3 regions of the Limosilactobacillus vaginalis genome follow, and region 3 is predicted to be linked to each of the others. Evidence: predicted binding sites of a transcription regulator. Region 3 holds the regulator's gene; each other region holds the start of a gene.

Region 1 (3,277 bases), 120 kb from region 3:
GAGAGCTTTTTTACTAAGGAGAAATGGTACTATGATTAAGCTAGAAAACAATGATTTGACTGTTGAGATTGCTGAGCTAGGAGCCCAATTACATAGTATTCGGCGGAATGATAACCAAATTGAATATCTGTGGCAGGGAGATCCAGCTTCATGGAAACGTCAAGCACCAATTCTTTTCCCTTTTGTTGGTCGGTTAAAGGATGATCAATATGAATTTGCTGGAAAAACATACCACCAAACCCAGCATGGTTTTGCCCGGGATCGTGAATTTAAGGTTATTGATCAGACTTCTTCTCAGGTTACTCTTGAACAAACCGATAGTGAAGAAACGTTAAAGGTCTTTCCATTTGCCTTTAGCCTCCGTGTCATTTATAAATTAGTTGATGATCAATTAAAGGTTTGCTACTCGGTTACTAATCCTGATAGTAATCATTCACTAGTTTATGCAATTGGTGCTCATCCTGGCTTTAATATGCCACTGAGCGCTCAGGGTTCCTTCGAACAAGTTCAACTTAGTGTTTCTCCCGCTGAAAAGTATTCACGTGTTGTATTAGATGGCCCTTATAATGATTCACAGAACCCAATCATGATTGACATGCAAAAGCCAATGACAATTAGTCATGAACTATTTGACAACGATGCAGTAATTTTTGAAACAGGTGGTACAAGGTTTACCGCAACCTTAACTGATCCAATTAATAATCACGGTGTTCATGTTCATACTCTTGGGACCCAGCATGTTGGTGTTTGGTCACCATACCCAACTAAAGCTAATTTAGTTTGTGTAGAACCATGGTGGGGAATTGCCGATAATGTTAACGCAGATGGTAAACTATTGCATAAACAGGGAATGCATCGTTTAGCACCACAAGATAATGCTAAGTATGAGTTTAGTATTCAACCATTTTAAGGTTATAGCCTAAAAAAAGAAGTTCGAGAATTTAAGTTTTGAGTTCTCGAACTTCTTTTACTTATGGTGTTTTTGTTTTAGATAATAAACGAGGCCAAAACTTACCAGTGACTCATTGCCAGTAATAATTCGAATAATATTACTTTTATGTCGCCAAAGAACCAGTGCAGTTAAAATTCCAGCAACGCAGCTAAGGATTAGATCGTGCTCACAAAGCGCAATGATAAATATTGAGGTAATTCCAACGATACTGGCACAGCTGGCCATACTTGTTAGTAACAAAGTGGTGATAAAGATTGCACAGGCAAGGGCAAATAGTGGCGGATTGTAAGCCAGTAAAATCCCTGCACTAGTTGCCACTGCTTTACCGCCATGAAAATGGTCAAAAACTGAAAAAGTATGTCCTAATGAGGCAAAAATCCCAATTAATAATGGATTTACCGAATGAGAAACGCCTAAAAGATATGGCTGACTAGCTGCGAGCGTTCCTTTTAGAACATCCATTAAGAGAACTACCACTCCAGCTTTAGGTCCTAATTCACGGAAAGTATTCGTGGTTCCAATATTACCACTGCCAAGCTTTCGAATATCTTTGTGGTAAAAGGTTTGACCAATCCACAAGCCTGATGGAATAGCTCCCAAAAGATAGGCAACGATTACCATCCCAATTATTTTAATTGTCATTCAATTTACTCCTTAAAAATAACTACCCACTAAAGATAGCACGAAATCATGTTAGAAACCACTAGAGAACCTATTTTTAAAATTGTGGTTTGCAAAATAAGGATTAAATGAAGTATTATCGTTATTGTTAAAGATTGTAGTATTACTATTACAATCCCGTTCGAACTAAGGTATAATATATAAATCGAACGGATGTTCAAAATGAAGAGGGAGGTCATTTTGTGGCCACAAAAAAAGAAACGTATGATGCATCGTCAATTCAAGTTTTAAAAGGACTTGAGGCCGTTCGGAAACGACCAGGGATGTATATTGGATCTACAGATTCACGAGGATTGCACCACCTCGTATACGAAATTGTTGATAATGCAGTGGATGAAGCATTATCTGGTTACGGTGACGAAATTAACGTTACGATTGAAGAAGACAATTCAATTACGGTTCAGGATCATGGTCGGGGAATGCCTGTAGGAATGCACGCTTCCGGGAAACCGACACCTGAAGTAATTATGACGGTTCTTCATGCTGGTGGTAAGTTTGGTCAATCGGACGGTTATAAGACTTCTGGTGGACTTCATGGGGTTGGTGCTTCAGTAGTTAACGCCTTATCGACCAACCTAACTCTAACAATTGTTCGTGATCATGAACGCTACCAAGAAAAATTTAAGGATGGTGGCCAGCCGATTGGTACCTTAAAAAAACTCGGTCATACAAATGCCGGAAATGGGACAACGGTATCTTTTAAGCCTGATCCGAGTATTTTTACGACAACTGTCTATGATTACAATACCTTAGCAAATAGGTTGCGGGAGTCTGCCTTTTTGTTAAAGGGGATTAAAATTGTTCTAACTGATAAGCGGAAGGATCACGAGAAACAAGATATCTTTCAATACAAGGAAGGTATTCAAGAATTTGTTGCCTATCTGAATGAAGGTAAAGATACTTTAGGAAAGGTTTTATACTTTGATGGTAGCCAGGATGGCGTTGAAGTTGAGGTTGCTGCCCAGTATAATGATGGTTACTCTGAATCATTACTTTCCTTTGTTAATAATGTTCGCACACCAGATGGCGGAACGCATGAAGCTGGATTTAGGAGTGCTTGGACCAAGACTTTTAATGAGTACGCCCATAAGGTTGGATTGTTGAAAGATAAGGACAAGAACCTTGAAGGAAGCGATGTTCGTGAGGGACTGACTGCTGTTGTTTCTGTTCGGATTCCTGAACGGATTTTGCAATTTGAAGGACAGACAAAGGATAAGCTAGGGACTCCAGAAGCGCGAAAAATTGTGGATTCCATTGTTAGCGAGCAGCTCGGTTATGCGCTAATGGAGAATGGCGATTTTGCCCAGATGCTGATTCGAAAGTCAATTAAGGCCCGTGAAGCTCGTGAAGCAGCACGAAAGGCAAGAAACCAGGCTCGTGGTGGCAAACGTAAGAGTCGAAAAGAACGAAACCTTTCTGGGAAACTAACCCCAGCACAATCAAAGAATGCTAAAAAGAATGAATTATTCTTGGTCGAAGGGGATTCTGCTGGTGGTTCTGCAAAGCAGGGGCGTGACCGAAAATACCAAGCCATTTTACCGTTACGAGGAAAGGTCTTAAATACTGAAAAGGCCAAACTTGATGATGTGTTAAAGAATGAAGAACTGAACACAATTATCTATACGGTTGGTGCAGGTGCTGGTT
Region 2 (3,277 bases), 370 kb from region 3:
ATAATAAGAACGTTTACCGTAATGATCTTTGGTCGTTCGGTTAGCATCCACTGAACCATTGTAAATTTACCACCCCAAAGGATCGCAAACGAACCGAGAGTGATCAGCCAGAGAATAAGAAAGGTTAGGAGGACTGGCCAGAAATTTTGGCAAATTTGTTTGAGGCGGTTAAAAAGGTTGCGATAATTTAACTGCCAAGTTATTTTATTTCCCAGAAAATTAATGAGCGTTAAAATTCCAGCAAAAGCGGCAGCAATTATAACACCAATTAGAAGTGAAAGTTGCCAGTTAACGTGTGGTAAGAGCAAGGGAGTAAAGATCATCGGTAATCCGAGCAAGTTAAGAAGCAGGATCCCGGTAATAGGTAAAAGGTGCTCTTTTGGTTTCTTATTCCTTTCCCGTAAGAACCATGCAGTCATTAGTAAGCAAGTAAGGAGAAGGAATGGCTGGTATGGGTTAATCCCTAATAAATAGTGAGTGTTGGGCGTGAGATCACTATGCGGACTATAATCAACATGGTTCATATTGAGCCAGGTAATTAGTGATGAAAACAGTAAACTGATAATTGTTAATCCAGCATAGCGCCTGTTTGACCAGTTTTTCAGCCAGCGTTGATCGCTTGCTAGCCAGTCACCAAGGGCAAATAGATAGCTGAACCAGATCAAGCTTGTTCCACGGTGAAAGCCAAATGCGTCATAACCGCTGATAAGGTTGATAAGAAAGAAAATAAATGAAAAGCTAATCAACCAGTGACGGCGCGTTATTGTTGACCAACGATGACACAGCTTTTGTAATGGGTGAGCAAAGAGATATAGCCCGCTGCAGACGAGCCAAGTGATAAATACCTGTTGAACAACATAGAGCTCGGGAGACGGCTGGGCGGTTGTGGTTACCGGTTGGGTAGTAAACTTTGCCCAGGTGAAAGTAATAATTCCGATAATCCACAGGGTAAGGACAACTATCTGGCGATTAAATTGCCGTTGCTGTTGATTAGCACCAATAGCGATCGGTACCCATAGGACAACCGTGCTAACAAATGTTTTGAGAATCCACCAAAGAATAAAGGGCCAGGTAGCTTCTTGAAGGTGGGTAAGAAGCTGACTTGCGGTTCCTAAAAAGCAAATAATTGTTAAGACAACAAATAAAGTCCCCAATTGTTGCCCGCGCTTTTGCTTTAAACTACTAAACATCGATCTCCAACTTTCCTTTTATGAAATTTAAACATTACTATTATATGTACAAGCAAAGTCGTGATTCAATAGGGGAGAAAAATGATTAAGGTAAAGTTAATTTACGGATGTTGATTGTTTTATAGTAAGACAATTTAGAATTTCTATATTGATAGACGAATGCATGTTCTGATGATAAACTAAAAGAGATAATTATGGTAAGACGGAAGGTAACGAAGAACGAATTGTTGCCTTCCATTTTCGAGTGCTGAGGAGGATTAATCGTGATATATCGTCAACCTCATAAAAATTTTGAACTAGTTTCGGACTATAAACCGACTGGTGATCAGCCAGAGGCAATTAAGAAATTGACTACTGGAATTGAAAAGGGAGAAAAAGCACAGATCCTATTAGGGGCAACCGGAACGGGGAAAACTTTTACGATTTCAAATGTGATTGCGAAGGTTAATAAACCAACATTAATTCTATCCCATAACAAAACACTGGCTGGGCAATTGTACAGTGAAATGAAAAAGTTCTTCCCGCATAATGCGGTTGAATATTTTGTTTCCTATTATGATTATTATCAACCAGAAGCATATGTTCCTTCTAGCGATACATACATTGAAAAGGACGCATCAATTAACGATGAGATTGATGAATTGCGCCATTCAGCAACTAGTTCATTAATGGAACGAGACGATGTTATTGTTGTGGCATCCGTTTCCAGTATTTTTGGTCTTGGTGATCCAAGCGAATACCATAACCATGTCGTTTCACTACGGGTTGGTCAAGAAATTGAACGGGATCGGTTACTCCGCGAGCTGGTTAATATTCAGTTTGAACGGAACGATATTGACTTTCAACGGGGGCGGTTCAGAGTTCACGGGGATGTTGTTGAAGTCTTCCCCGCATCACGTGAAGATAAGGCGCTGCGGATTGAATTTTTTGGTGATGAAATTGATCGGATTCGTGAAGTTGATGCCCTTACTGGCGAAGTAATTGGTGATCGGGAGCACATTTCAATCTTCCCGGCAACTCACTTCTTAACGAGTGAAGAGATTATGGATCGGGCCCTTCCACAGATCGAAAATGACATGAAAAAACAGGTCAAAAAGTTTACTGATGATGGAAAACTCCTTGAGGCAGAACGAATTCAGCAACGGACAACTTATGATATCGAAATGCTTCGTGAAATGGGGTATTGTAACGGAATTGAAAATTACTCACGGTATATGGATGGTCGAAAACCTGGAGAGCCGCCATATACCCTACTGGATTTTTTCCCCAAAGACTTCTTATTAGTAGTTGATGAATCACACCAAACAATGCCTCAAGTTCGGGGAATGTACAATGGTGATCGTGCACGGAAGCAGATGCTAATTGACTATGGCTTCCGCTTGCCAAGTGCGCTTGATAACCGACCATTAAAACTAGCAGAGTTTGAAAAGCACGTTAACCAAGTCGTTTATATGTCGGCTACTCCTGGTCCATATGAAATGGCCCAAACAGATCACGTTGTTCAGCAAATTATTCGACCAACTGGCTTACTAGACCCAACGATTGAAGTTCGACCGGTAATGGGACAGATTGATGATTTGGTTGGTGAAATTAATAAGCGGATTGAGAAGCATGAACGGGTCTTTGTCACAACACTGACTAAGAAAATGTCAGAGGATCTTACTGACTACCTTAAAGATCTTGGATTAAAGGTTAAATATCTTCATAGCGACATCAAGACACTAGAACGAACACAAATCATTCGTGACCTGCGTTTAGGCAAGTTCGATGTGCTTGTGGGAATTAACCTTCTTCGTGAAGGATTGGATGTTCCGGAAGTATCCTTAGTCGCAATTCTTGATGCGGATAAGGAAGGCTTTTTGCGGAATGAACGTTCATTAATTCAGACGATTGGTCGGGCAGCACGGAATGCAAATGGTTCCGTAATTATGTATGCTGATACGGTTACTGATTCAATGCAAAAGGCAATTGACGAAACGAAACGGCGACGGGAAATTCAGATAGCTTACAATAGAAAGCACGGGATCACTCCTAAGACCATCATTAAGCCAATTCAAGAAGCTATTTCCTCAACCACGAAGACTGAG
Region 3 (3,277 bases):
ATTGGCAATCAGATCCAGCACTGTTTATATTAAAGGGTCAAAAGGAGCACAAACGGATTTATCAGGAAAAGAAATAAAGTGTTACAATATAATTAACACAAACGGGGAGCTTGTATAACAGGCTGAGAGGAAGATGTGATCTTCGACCCATGGGACCTGATTTGGATAATGCCAACGGAGGGAATTCGGTTAAGAATTTTAAAATCGATCAGGTAGGTGCCTGGTCGATTTTTCTTTATCAAGATCAAGTTTCGCTAATCAATAAAAGGATGGTGGAACTGATGCAACATAAGACATCACTAGTAGAAAACGGAATGATTTGGTGCGGCGCGGGAATATCAATTGCGGAGATCCTGACAGGAACTTACTTAGCACCATTGGGGATGGCCAAGGGAATAGTGGCCATTATCTTAGGTCATTTGATTGGCTGTGGGTTGCTGTTTCTTGCTGGAATAATCGGTGGCCAGTTGCGGATTAGTGCGATGGAATCGGTAAAAATCAGTTTTGGCCAATTTGGTGGAATCTTTTTTGCTAGTCTAAATGTTTTACAATTGATTGGCTGGACGGGAATCATGATTTATGATGGTTCGCTAGCGGCTAATGGTCTTTGGAAATTGGGCCGACCACTATGGTGCGGATTGATTGGCTTCCTAATCATAGTGTGGTTAATTATCGGGATTCGTCGCTTAAAATGGCTGAACACCGTTGCCTTAACTGCTTTATTACTTTTAACGGTTTGGTTGTGCTATTTAATCTTTGCTGAACCACATGTAAATAATCATTTAGGGGCATTATCATTTGGACAAGGATTAGAATTAGCCGTTTCGATGCCCCTATCCTGGCTTCCCTTAATTTCTGATTATACTTCGGCTGCCCAAAACCCGATCCAAGCGAGTGGAGTTAGTGCAATCACTTATGGTGTCATTAGCTGTTGGATGGCAATTGTCGGCCTTGGCGCAACCTTATTAACCGGGCAGACAGATATTGCTAAAATAATGGTTAGTGCTGGCGTTGGGATTAGTGGCCTGATTATTGTCCTCCTGTCAACAGTCACTACAACGTTTATGGATGCCTATTCTGCAGGAGTCTCTGCACAAACATTAAAGGTTAAGTGGTCTTCACGTTTAACAGCGATTATTGTAACTAGTATTGGTAGCCTTGGCGCAATCGTTTTGCCGATGGATAATTTTAGTAACTTTCTTTACATTATTAGCTCAGTCTTTACTCCAATGATTGCGATTCAGATTATGGATCGATTTGTTCTTCGCCTTAACAATAAGGATCGTTGGATTAGTTGGAATCATTTTGCCTTATGGCTAGTTGGTTTTATAGTATACCGCTGCTTGATGTTAGTAGATCTTCCCGTAGGAAATACGTTGCCTGATATTTTGATTGTGATCTTTTTGGTGTGGATTGTCGATCACAAAAAAGGCAGGAATGAACAAAATTATTAGTTCATTCCTACCCTCAATAAAGAAACATTGCTAATTAAAGGGAAGTTTAGAAAATGTGGTCACGGTATAGACCAATAACCTTACCAAGGATAGTAACGTTATCCAGATAAATGGGCGCCATCGCATCGTTCTCAGGTTGAAGCCGGAAGCGGTGGTTTTCTGGTTCTTTATAGAACCGTTTGCAAGTAGCTTCATTATCACTTGTCATTGCAATTACAATCTCGCCATCTTTAGCGGTTGATTGCTTACGAACGATTACGTCATCACCATCAAGAATTCCGGCTTTGATCATACTGGTGCCGTGAATTTTTAACATGAATAATCCAGAGGCATCTTTAATTGAAGGTGGTAAAGGAAAATAATCTGTAGTGTCTTCTACCGCTAAAATAGGCTGCCCTGCGGTAACAACACCGATCATTGGGATCTCTTTTTGCTCTGGTTCAATTCCCAGGAGATCTAATCCCTGTTTAGTAATCTCAAGTGCCCGTGGCTTGGAGGGATCCTTTTGTAAGTAGCCTTCCTTGATTAGATTGTTTAGGTGAGAATGAACAGTGGAGGTTGAGGAAAGCCCAACGATTCCGCAGATTTCACGGACTGTTGGTGGGTACCCGTGATCCTTAACGTGTTTATAAATGCAACTTAATACGGCAATTTGTTTTTGACTTGCTGCTTTTGCCATTTTGACACCTCATTTGGCTAGATTATTATTAAGTCTAGAATATCATAGTAATCGTCAACTTTCAAACGTACGTTCGCGGAGAAGTTAGTACATATCTTGAAAATAGTTATTAAGTTAGCTAAGATCAAGATAAATAGTTAAATTAAGGATATCTGAAAGGTGAGGAGATAATTATGGCTGAATCTACAGACCAAGAAAAATTATTAAAGCGAATTAACGAACTCGCTCATAAAAATAAGGAAGAAGGACTAACAGAGGCCGAAACTAAGGAACGAGCAAAGCTACGGAAAGAGTACCTTAAGAACTTCCGTGAAGCAATGCGGAGTAATATCGAAATGATGCGAATCTTTGATGATAATGGTAAAGAGGTTACTCCAGAGAAGGTTCGTGAAATTCAACGGAAAAAGGGATTACGTGATGATTAACCTTGTTTAGCCCTTTTCAATTCGACTACTTTCGTGTACTATTGAACAGTAACTAAAAAAGGAGGAAAGTAGTTGTGGCATTAACAATTTCATTGGTAATCCTCGCCTTACTAATCGGTTTAGTTGGCGGTTTCTTTGGTGCTCGTCGTTACATGGAAAACTATCTCCGCAATAATCCACCTATTAGTGAAGAAATGTTGCGGACGATGATGTTGCAAATGGGCCAAAAGCCATCTAGTCGAAAGTTACATCAAATGATGCAAACCATGAAGGCACAAGCCAAAAAAGCAAATAAGTAATCTTAAATAAAAAAGAAACCGGAAATTTAATTTCCGGTTTCTTTTTCTTTAGAAATCATCGTCTTTTGGTTTAGGCGGCATGATGTATTTATAATTAGGATTGATTTGGTGATCTAACTCATCAAATGATTGCTGCATTTCACTCTCTAATTTAGCTTGACTTTCTTCGTCGAGTTTGTTCTTCCGGTCAATATAAATTGGCTTTCCAAAGGCAATGTGACGGGGATGCCGTTTGAATAATTCGCTAAATTTGAGAGGCCCTTGATACACTGCAGGAACTAGCGGAACGTTTGCTAATTTGGCAATTAATGTTGCACCGCCCTTTAATTTACTGGAATAACGAGAGCCTGATGGAAAAATAATTGTTGATAGATCAGTTTTTCGTAAGATTTGCACTGGCTTTTTTATTGCTGAAGGGCC

What was found. Region 3 encodes LexA, which represses DNA repair genes until DNA is damaged. Its sites were predicted from a motif close to CNAACANNTGTTNG; they were not measured.
Region 1: parE (DNA topoisomerase IV subunit B) is a predicted target of LexA. The motif match lies at 1,780-1,793, and genes of this name have one in related genera.
Region 2: uvrB (excinuclease ABC subunit UvrB) is a predicted target of LexA. The motif match lies at 1,347-1,360, and genes of this name have one in related genera.

Annotation. Positions count from the first base shown of each region.
Region 1 covers NZ_CP104399.1:905,803-909,079, forward strand. Annotated here, with positions in the region: gene N4627_RS04420 (aldose 1-epimerase family protein) at 32-910, shown strand; gene plsY (glycerol-3-phosphate 1-O-acyltransferase PlsY) at 968-1,594, opposite strand; gene parE (DNA topoisomerase IV subunit B) at 1,816-3,277, shown strand, end outside.
Region 2 covers NZ_CP104399.1:410,973-414,249, forward strand. Annotated here, with positions in the region: gene N4627_RS01865 (alkaline phosphatase family protein) at 1-1,190, opposite strand, end outside; gene uvrB (excinuclease ABC subunit UvrB) at 1,454-3,277, shown strand, end outside.
Region 3 covers NZ_CP104399.1:781,342-784,618, forward strand. Annotated here, with positions in the region: gene N4627_RS03820 (hydroxymethylglutaryl-CoA synthase) at 1-77, shown strand, start outside; TPP riboswitch at 93-201, shown strand; gene cytX (putative hydroxymethylpyrimidine transporter CytX) at 282-1,454, shown strand; gene lexA (transcriptional repressor LexA) at 1,501-2,133, opposite strand; gene N4627_RS03835 (DUF896 domain-containing protein) at 2,307-2,558, shown strand; gene N4627_RS03840 (YneF family protein) at 2,633-2,857, shown strand; gene N4627_RS03845 (lysophospholipid acyltransferase family protein) at 2,906-3,277, opposite strand, start outside.